2 regions of the Lelliottia nimipressuralis genome follow, and region 2 is predicted to be linked to the other one. Evidence: predicted binding sites of a transcription regulator. Region 2 holds the regulator's gene; the other holds the start of a gene.
What was found. The regulator CRP, encoded in region 2, controls carbon source genes, mostly activating them, when cyclic AMP is high. The targets are predictions, from matches to a motif close to ATGTGANNNNNNTCACAT.
Positions count from the first base shown of each region.

Region 1: garD (galactarate dehydratase) is a predicted target of CRP. The motif match lies at 3,668-3,685, and genes of this name have one in related genera.

Region 1 is NZ_CP167172.1:4,046,808-4,052,229, reverse strand. It holds gene kbaZ (tagatose-bisphosphate aldolase subunit KbaZ) at 1-825, opposite strand, end outside; gene ACB496_RS19380 (DeoR family transcriptional regulator) at 1,075-1,884, shown strand; gene garD (galactarate dehydratase) at 1,972-3,543, opposite strand; gene ACB496_RS19370 (MFS transporter) at 3,957-5,291, shown strand; gene garL (2-dehydro-3-deoxyglucarate aldolase) at 5,328-5,422, shown strand, end outside.
Region 2 is NZ_CP167172.1:4,250,838-4,256,259, forward strand. It holds gene ACB496_RS20475 (YheU family protein) at 1-121, shown strand, start outside; gene ACB496_RS20480 (phosphoribulokinase) at 152-1,021, shown strand; gene ACB496_RS20485 (OsmC family protein) at 1,105-1,509, opposite strand; gene crp (cAMP-activated global transcriptional regulator CRP) at 1,816-2,448, shown strand; gene ACB496_RS20495 (YccS/YhfK family putative transporter) at 2,507-4,594, shown strand; gene ACB496_RS20500 (aspartate aminotransferase family protein) at 4,640-5,422, opposite strand, start outside.

The DNA of each region.
Region 1 (5,422 bases), 200 kb from region 2:
CAGCTGGCGCAGCGCCTGTGGCGTCTGGTAGTCGGTGGAGTGCGCTTCAAAGACCAGAGAATCCCAGGATGTTGCCATTTCACTGAGCGCAACGGCGTTTTCCGGGCGATAGTCGATCACATGGGTGTGGTCGAACTCAACGCCAGGCTGCACCACCAGCCCGATAATGCGTGGCCAGACTGCGCTCAGCCCCTGTTTTTCGAAGGCGTGGCGATGGGCTTCCAGTGTGGCGCGAGCGGCCTGTGGTGTGGTTACTTCCAGTTCGGTTAGCGTCTCGTGAGCACCGCCGGGAACCGGCACTTCTGTGCCAATCACGTACACCAGATCTGACTCACCAAAGCGCTCGCGGCAGGTCTGCTCGGCGATCTTCGCCAGCCGTGCGGCGCGCTCGGCGACGATGGCGTCCGTGAGCGGCACCGGATCGTCCTCGCATGACATGCTGCAATCGAGGTGGATCTTTGTAAATCCGGCGGCCACGTAGCTTTTGATCAGATCGTCGGCGTTGGCCATCGCTTCACTGGCGGTGAGGTTTTGCCAGCGATTAGGGCCGAGATGATCGCCACCTAAAATCAGCTGCGACAGGGGGAAATTCAGTCCGCTGGCAAGCTGGCTGACAAAAGCGTGAAAATCGGCGGGTGTCATACCCGTGTAGCCGCCGAACTGATCCACCTGGTTGGAAGTGGCCTCAATCAGCAGGGCGGTGTGATGATCGCGAGCGAAGCGAATCGCGGCTTCAAGTACCAGTGGATGTGCGGAACAGACGGCGTAAATTCCATTGTCTGCCCCTGCTTTGTGCAATTCCACCATTTCAATAAGATGTTTCACTTTCCTCTCCACGTTGGATGGTTTGAGTGCTAATCTTTCGTTTTATTTCACTTTATACTGCGTGATGGTCTTATAAAAATAAAACGAAAGATAATAGTTTTCCGATCTGTTTCACAAAAGAAACATAATGAAAGGTTTCAGCACGGGGATAATAGGTTGTCGGAGCGGGATGGGGCTTGCATTCCCCTAAAAGAAAGGCGTTAATAGATAAAACGAAATGAAACGAAAGATTTTCTTAAAGGAGCTCGCATGAGCAGCACCGAATCCTCCACGGAGAAACGTGTGACCGGCACCAGCGAAAGGCGTGAACAAATTATCCAGAGGTTGCGGCAGCAGGGTAGCGTGCAGGTGAACGATCTTTCGCTGCTGTATGGCGTATCAACGGTGACGATCCGTAACGATCTCGCTTTCCTGGAAAAGCAGGGTATCGCCGTTCGTGCCTACGGCGGCGCGCTGATTTGCGATAGCAACACACCGGGGCTGGAGCCTTCCGTCGAAGATAAAAGCTCACTTAATACGGCGGTCAAACGCAGCATCGCCCAGGCGGCAGCCAATCTGATCAAACCGGGTCACCGCATCATTCTTGACTCCGGCACCACGACCTATGAAATTGCGCGCATGTTACGCCAGCATACGGACGTGATCGCCATGACCAACGGCATGAACGTGGCGAATGCCCTGCTGGAAGCGGAAGGCGTCGAGCTGCTGATGACCGGCGGGCATCTGCGTCGTCAGTCGCAGTCGTTCTACGGCGATCAGGCTGAGCAGTCGCTGCAAAACTACCATTTCGATCTGCTGTTCCTGGGGGTGGATGCTATTGATACGGACCGTGGCGTCAGTACACACAATGAAGATGAAGCCCGACTGAACCGTAAGATGTGCGAAGTGGCGGAGCGGATAATCGTGGTGACCGATTCCAGCAAGTTCAATCGCTCAAGCCTGCACAAAATCATCGATACCCCGCGTATCGATATGATCATCACCGACGAAGGGATTCCGGCTGAGAGCTTACAGGAGCTTCAGCGTTCGGGGATTGAAGTGGTGCGGGTTAAAGAGTGAGCGCAAATCTGGCCGGGTGGCAGCTGCGCCTTTCCCGGCCTATGGAAACCTTGTGCCCGGTAAGCGTAACGCTACCAGGCACAGGCATCAGGTCACCGGAGCCGGGTTAAACACCGCCAGTTGGTTGTGTAATCCCCATTGATCGGAGAAGGTTTTTTTACGGCCACTCGCGACATCCAGAATAAAGTGGAACAACTTCCAGCCCACGTCCTCAATCGTCTCTTCACCCGTCGCAATAGTCCCGGCGTTGATGTCCATTAAGTCATACCAGCGGTTTGCAAGCTCTGTGCGGGTCGCCATTTTGATCACCGGAACTGCCATCAGCCCGTACGGCGTGCCGCGCCCGGTAGTGAACACTTGCACCGTAATCCCCGATGCTACCTGCTGCGTGCCGCAGACAAAATCGCTGGCAGGCGTAGCGGCATAAATCAGGCCGCGTTTGGTCGGGCGCTGACCCGGAGAAAGCACTTCGGAGATGGCGCTCTGGCCGGATTTCGCAATCGAGCCGAGGGCTTTTTCGACGACGTTCGCCAGCCCGCCTTTTTTGTTACCCGGTGACGGGTTCGCGCTGCGGTCGGTCTGTCCCATATCGAGATAGTTGTCGTACCAGGCCATCTCTTCCAGCAGGCGTTTGCCCACCTCTTCGTTGATGGCGCGCGGGGTGAGAAGGTGGATCGCATCGCGCACTTCGGTCACTTCCGAGAACATGACCGTAGCGCCGCAGCGCACAAACAGGTCAGATGTGTAGCCGACCGCCGGGTTGGCGGTCACACCGGAGAAAGCATCGCTGCCGCCGCACTGGGTGCCGACCACCAGTTCGGACGCCGGGCAGGTTTCGCGCTGGCGTTTATTCAGCTTTTCCAGGTGACGCACGGCGACCTGGAGAATATCGTCGACCATGGATTTAAAGCCGACGTGGTGCTCATCCTGCAGACGCACAATGCTGGCGTCATCCACGGCAATCGCCTGGACATCGTCAGTGCCTTGCAGCAGGCGCTCTGGCTGAAGTTTTTCGCAGCCCAGGCCAATCACCATTACCTCGCCGCCAAAATTGGGGTTGAGGGAGATATTATGGATGGTGCGAATGGGTACCACGGCGGCCGGGGCATTAATCGCCACGCCGCAGCCGTACAGGTGGTTCAGACCCACCACGCCGTCGACGTTCGGGTATTTCGGCAGCAGATCGCGTTCGATGATTTTCACCACGTAATCCACCACACCCGCCACGCAATGCACGCTGGTGGTAATGCCGAGCAGGTTTTTGGTGCCAACGCTGCCATCTTTGTTGCGATAACCTTCGAAGGTGTAGCCTTCCAGCGGCGGCAGCGGTTCAGGTACGCGCGTTGCTAACGGCAAAGTATTCAGCGGCGGGGCTTTCGGCAGCTCAACGAGTGACTCCTCAATCCAGCTGCCCTGCGGAATCGCCCGCACGGCGTAGCCGATGATCTCCCCGTAACGGACGATTTCGCCGTGGGCAGGGATATCGACCAGCGCGACTTTATGGCCCTGGGGAATATGTTCGATGAGTTCCAGGCCATCGGGGAAGCGTGTTCCTGCTCTCAGGCCATTGTCGTTAACAATAATCGCCACGTTATCCGTGTCGTTTACCTTTATATAGAACGCCGTCGGCGACTTTTGTCGAATTTCGATGTCGGCCATTGCTCATTATTCTCCAGTAAAACTTTAGATATTAAATGCAGTTAAGAGAGTGTTTATTTTCTTATTGTCAGAAATAAAGACGCTGCCTTCTTGAATAAAGAATGTCAGGAGTCGAAAGATAAAAATGTGACCAAGATCACTCCGCGAAACCTGCACCCGCGCCAGCTGGCAGGCAATGCGTAAATCTGTGCATCAGCGCCCATGAGATTGTGCATATGCTCAAAATAACGTTCATGAAGGCGGTGATAATTGAGCGATGCGACAATGTGCAGGGGCGAACGGATGTTTATACTTAATCACGATTTCATTGCATCTGGTTAATTAACGGATATTGCCTGCTATCGATAAATAATCAGTAAAGACTTTTCCAAAATAATAAAAATACCAAGATCGATGTGCCTGAGGAAATAAACATGTCACTGGAAACAGCTGTAGAAACGAAAAAGGGTATTCATACCCGCCATTTAATATTACTGATTATATTTATTGTGACGGCAGTGAACTACGCTGACCGCGCCACGCTGTCGATTGCCGGGACAGAAGTGGCAAAAGAGCTGCAGCTCAGCGCCGTATCCATGGGGTACATCTTCTCCGCGTTTGGCTGGGCGTATCTGCTGATGCAAATCCCCGGCGGCTGGCTGCTGGACAAATTTGGCTCGAAAAAAGTCTACACCTATAGCCTGTTTTTCTGGTCGCTGTTTACCTTCCTGCAGGGCTTTGTCGATCTCTTCCCGCTGGCGTGGGCCGGTATCTCCATGTTCTGTATGCGCTTTATGCTCGGTTTCTCCGAAGCACCGTCGTTCCCGGCTAACGCCCGTATTGTGGCGGCCTGGTTCCCGACCAAAGAGCGCGGCACCGCCTCGGCGATATTTAACTCCGCGCAGTATTTCTCGCTGGCACTTTTCTCTCCGCTGCTCGGCTGGCTGACCTTCGCGTGGGGCTGGGAACATGTCTTCACCGTGATGGGTGTCATTGGTTTCATCCTGACGGCGATGTGGGTGAAGTTCATCCATAACCCCACCGATCACCCGCGTATGTCTGCCGAGGAGCTGAAGTTTATCTCTGACGGTGGCGCGGTGGTCGATATGGATCATAAAAAACCGGGCGATAAAGCGGCGAGTGGTCCAAAGCTGCATTACATCAAACAGTTATTGACCAACCGCATGATGCTGGGCGTATTTTTTGGTCAATACTTTATCAACACCATTACCTGGTTCTTCCTTACCTGGTTCCCGATTTATCTGGTGCAGGAAAAAGGAATGTCGATTCTGAAAGTCGGCATCGTGGCCTCCATCCCGGCGCTGTGTGGTTTTGCAGGTGGCGTGCTGGGCGGTGTGTTCTCGGATCACCTGATTAAAACCGGCAAGTCGATCACCCTGGCGCGTAAGCTGCCGATTGTGCTCGGTATGCTGCTGGCGTCCTCCATTATCCTGTGCAACTACACCAATAACACGGTGCTGGTCGTCGCGCTGATGGCGCTGGCGTTCTTCGGAAAAGGCTTTGGTGCGCTGGGCTGGCCGGTGATTTCTGATACTGCGCCAAAAGAGATTGTGGGCCTGTGTGGTGGCGTGTTCAACGTCTTCGGTAACGTGGCGTCGATTGTCACCCCGCTGGTGATTGGTTATCTGGTGAGTGAACTGCATTCATTCAATGCGGCGCTGGTCTTCGTTGGCTGCTCTGCGCTGATGGCGATGTTCTGCTACCTGTTCGTAGTGGGTGACATCAAGCGTATGGAATTGCAGAAATAAGCGCCTCAACATCACGAATCATTGAAGGTAAAAGCGATGAGTAACGATATTTTCCCGAACAAGTTTAAAGCGGCCCTGGCGGCGAAAGAGATTCAGATTGGCTGCTGGTCTGCGCTGGCAAGCCCAATCAG
Region 2 (5,422 bases):
TTCGCTTGAACAAAAGGTCGCCGATGTAAAACGGCAGCTACAGAGTGGCGAGGTGTTGCTGGTGTGGTCTGAACTGCACGAAACCGTCAACATCATGCCGCGCAATCAGTTTCGCGGTTGATTGTTCCATCTTTCCAGTCAGGGAGTTGCTATGTCCGCCAGACATCCGGTTATTGCCGTTACGGGTTCGAGTGGTGCGGGAACCACCACCACCAGCCTCGCTTTTCGCAAGATTTTCGCACAGCTCAATCTGCGCGCTGCCGAGGTTGAGGGCGACAGTTTTCATCGCTTCACCCGTCCTGAAATGGACATGGCTATTCGTAAGGCCCGGGATTTAGGTAAACACATCAGCTATTTCGGGCCAGACGCCAACGACTTTGGCCTGCTGGAACAAACTTTTCAGGACTACGGCCACACGGGCAAAGGTCAGTCGCGTAAATATCTGCACACCTACGATGAAGCGGTGCCATGGAATCAGGTTCCTGGCACATTCACCCCGTGGCAGCCCCTGCCGGAGCCAACGGACGTGTTGTTTTATGAAGGCTTGCACGGCGGCGTGGTGACTCCACAGCACGATGTGGCACGCCACGTGGATCTGCTGGTCGGCGTGGTGCCGATTGTCAATCTGGAGTGGATTCAGAAGCTGACCCGTGACATGAGCGAGCGCGGCCATTCGCGTGAAGCGGTGATGGATTCGGTCGTGCGCTCGATGGAAGATTACATCAACTTCCTGACGCCGCAGTTCTCGCGGACCCACATCAACTTCCAGCGCGTCCCGACGGTGGACACCTCTAACCCGTTTGCGGCGAAAACAATTCCGTCGCTGGACGAGAGTTTTGTGGTGATTCACTTCCGCAATCTGGAAGACATTGATTACCCCTGGCTGCTGGCGATGCTGCAGGGCTCATTCATTTCCCATATCAATACATTAGTGGTCCCGGGCGGGAAGATGGGGCTGGCGATGGAGCTGATCATGATGCCGCTGGTGCAACGGCTGATGGAAGGCAAGAAGATCGCCTGAGTTCAGTCGCCGGGGAGCGCTTCGCTATCCGGCTGAATCATGCGGTGACAGGCCCGGCAAGCGTAGCGCTACCGGGCGTAGTGTTAAGCGTCGATCACTTCGTAGGAATGCGTAATGTTCACCGCTTTTTCCAGCATCAGCGCCACGGAGCAGTACTTCTCCGCAGACAGATCCACCGCACGGGAAACCGCCGCATCCTTCAGCTCTTTACCGGTGACGATAAAATGCAAGTTGATGTGCGTAAACAGACGTGGCGCCTCTTCGCGACGCTCTGAGGTCAGCTTCACTTCGCAGTCCGTCACGTCATGACGACCTTTCTGCAGAATCGAAACCACGTCAATCGCGCTGCATCCGCCCGCCGCCATCAGTACCACTTCCATCGGGCTTGGCGCTTTATCTCCGGAGTTGCCGTCCATCAAAATCTGGTGTCCTGAAGCGGATTCGCCAAGGAACGTTAAACCTTCAACCCATTTCACACGCGCTTGCATTTTCATTAACTCCAAAGTTGCATTTTTCCGAACAGATTACGCGTGCGTTACAATTCTCGCAACGGAAGGCGACCTGCATCATGCTGAAGCGAGACACCAGGAGACACGCGGCTAAAGCTATGCTAAAACAGTCTCGATGCTACAGTAATACATTGACGTTACACATGTATGCAGAGGACATCAAACTTTACTGGCTGCGAACAGTGCGACAGCCACTTCCCAGGTACGGGTAAGAATTCGATTGCAACCCCAGAGTCAGGATGCGATTTTGACTCTGAGACAGCTTATAACAGAGGATAACAGCGCATGGTGCTTGGCAAACCGCAAACAGACCCGACTCTCGAATGGTTCTTGTCTCATTGCCACATTCATAAGTACCCATCGAAGAGCACGCTGATTCACCAGGGTGAAAAAGCGGAAACGTTGTATTACATCGTCAAAGGCTCGGTGGCAGTGCTGATCAAAGATGAAGAAGGGAAAGAGATGATCCTTTCTTATCTGAACCAGGGCGATTTCATCGGTGAACTGGGCCTGTTTGAAGAAGGCCAGGAACGTAGCGCCTGGGTGCGTGCGAAAACCGCGTGTGAAGTTGCAGAGATCTCCTATAAGAAATTCCGCCAGCTGATCCAGGTGAACCCGGACATCCTGATGCGTCTTTCTTCGCAGATGGCTCGCCGCCTGCAGGTCACTTCCGAGAAAGTGGGTAACCTCGCCTTCCTGGACGTAACAGGCCGCATCGCGCAGACCCTGCTGAACCTGGCGAAACAACCTGACGCCATGACCCACCCGGACGGTATGCAAATTAAAATTACCCGTCAGGAGATTGGTCAGATCGTCGGCTGTTCTCGTGAAACCGTTGGCCGTATCCTGAAAATGCTGGAAGATCAAAACCTGATCTCCGCTCACGGTAAAACTATCGTGGTCTACGGAACGCGTTAATTCCGGAACGAACGGCGTGCCATCGCGAGGTGTCACGCCGTTTTTGTCTCTGACGATCATGTGGCGCAGGCTGATTTATCACCCCGAAGTTAACTACGCACTACGTCAAACTCTGGTGTTATGTCTTCCCGTGGCTGTCGGTTTAATCCTGGGCCATCTGCAACATGGGCTGTTGTTCTCTCTCGTTCCTGCCTGCTGCAACATTGCCGGTCTCGATACACCGCATAAACGCTTTTTCAAACGCCTGATTATCGGCGGCTGCCTGTTCGCCGGATGTAGCCTGGCCGTGCAGCTGCTGCTGGCCCGTGATATCCCGCTGCCGTTAATCCTGACCGTGCTGGCTATGACGCTGGGCGTCACGGCGGAGATCAGTTCGCTGCACGCTCGCCTACTGCCCGCCTCACTGATAGCCGCTATTTTCACACTGAGCCTCGCCGGAAATATGCCCGTCTGGGAGCCGCTGCTGATCTATACGTTCGGTACCCTGTGGTACGGGCTGTTTAACTGGTTCTGGTTCTGGATGTGGCGGGAGCAGCCCCTGCGCGAATCCCTGAGCCTGCTCTACGTCCAGCTCGCGGACTATTGCGAAGCCAAATACACCCTGCTGACGCAACACACAGACCCGGAAAAATCATTGCCCCCGCTGCTTACGCGCCAGCAAAAAGTGGTCGACTTAATCAGCCAGTGCTATCAGCAGCTGCATATGCTGGCGGCCAATAAAAACCATGAATACAAGCGACTGCTGCGCGTCTTCCAGGTGGGGCTTGATCTACAGGAGCATATTTCGGTCAGTCTGCATCACCCGCAGGAGGTGCAAAAACTGGTGGAGCGCAGCCACGCCGAAGCGGTGATCCGCTGGAATGCCCAGACGGTCGCGGCCCGCCTGCGGGTGCTGGCTGACGATATTCTTTACCACCGTTATCCCACGCGTTTTACAATGGATAAACAGCTGGGCGCGCTGGAGAAAATTGCCCGTCAGCATCCGGATAATCCGGTTGGGCAGTTTTGCGCGTGGCACTTTAGCCGCATCGCACGCGTGTTGCGCACTCAGCGCCCGCTCTACCCGCGCGACCTGATGGCCGATAAACAAAAGCGTCTGCCGCTGCTACCGGCACTGAAAAGCTATTTATCACTGAAATCTTCCGCCCTGCGCAATGCCGCACGCATCAGCGTGATGCTGAGCATCGCCAGCCTGATGGGCGTCGCGCTGCACTTACCCAAGCCCTACTGGATTTTAATGACCGTGCTGTTTGTCACGCAGAATGGCTATGGCGCGACGCGCGTGCGAATACTGCACCGTGCGCTCGGGACGTTTGCCGGGCTGGTGATTGCCGGTATCACACTGCACTTCCATGTTCCTGACGGCTATACCCTGCTGGGAATGCTGGTCATTACCCTGGTCGGCTATCTGATCATCCGCAAAAACTACGGCTGGGCAATGGTTGGGTTTACAGTGACGGCGGTATATACCCTGCAACTGCTGACCCTGAACGGCGAACAGTTTATCGTGGCGCGACTGGTGGATACATTGATTGGCTGTCTGATCGCCTTTGGCGGCATGGTCTGGCTGTGGCCACAGTGGCAGAGCGGGCTGCTGCGCCAGAACGCCCACGACGCCCTTGAAGCGGACCAGCAGGCCATTCGTCTGATCCTGAGCGACGATCCCAAACCTTCGCCGCTGGCGTACGAGCGCATGAAGGTCAACCAGGCGCACAACGCGCTGTATAACTCCCTCAACCAGGCGATGCAGGAGCCGGGCTTTAATTCAGACTATCTGGCAGATATGAAACTGTGGGTGACGCACAGCCAGTTCATCGTCGAACACATTAACGCGATGACGACCCTGGCGCGCGAGCACACGATGCTGACGCCGGATCTGGCGCAGCGCTATTTGCAGTCGTGTGAAATTGCATTGCAGCGTTGTCAGCAGCGTCTGGAGTACGACGCGCCGGGAGAGTCGGGAGACTCGAACATTCTGGAAGCGCCAGAGACGCTCACCCACGGGCCGATGAGCACTCTGGAGCAGCATTTACAGCGCGTAATAGGACATCTGAACACCATGCACACCATTTCGTCGGTGGCATGGCGTCAGCGTCCGCATCACGGGATTTGGCTGACGCGGATTATGCGCCGTAAGACGTCGTGAGGTTTGCGGCTCCGTAGGTCGGAACAAAACGAAGCCGCGACTCCATTAGCCCTGAACGATCTTCTTCACTGCACTGGCAAAGCGGTTCATACCGTCATCGATATCCTGCCCTTCAATCACCAGCGACGGCGCAAAGCGCATCACATCCGGCCCGGCATTCAACACCATCACCCCTTCGTGGGCAGCGGCGTGGAGGAAATCGCGCGCGCGACCTTTGTACTGCGGCTTCAGTTCCGCACCGACTAACAGTCCCATGCCGCGAATATCGCTGAACACGTCGTACTGCGCGTCGATCTGCTGGAGATGCTGCACAAACTGCTCACGCTTCGCGTTTACGCCGTTCAGCACTTCCGGGGTGTTGATAATATCGAACGCCGCCCCGGCGATCGCGCACGCCAGCGGGTTGCCGCCATAAGTGGAGCCGTGAGAGCCGACGTGGAAGGCCGAGGCGATCTCTTGCGTCGTCAGTACGGCGCTCACCGGGAAACCGCCGCCGAGCGCTTTGGCACTGGTCAGGATATCTGGCGTTACGCCGTAGTGCATATAGGCAAACAGATCGCCGGTACGTCCCATACCGCTCTGCACTTCATCAAAGACCAGCAGCGCCTGATGCTCATTGCACAGCTCGCGCAGTCCTTTCAGGAATTCTGGCGTCGCGGCCATCACGCCGCCCTCGCCCTGGATCGGCTCAACCACCACCGCGCAGGTGTGATCGTCCATCACCGCTTTTACCGCATGCAGATCGTTAAACGGCACGTGGATAATATCAGCGGGTTTTGGACCAAAACCGTCGGAATATTTCGGCTGCCCGCCCACGGAAACGGTGAA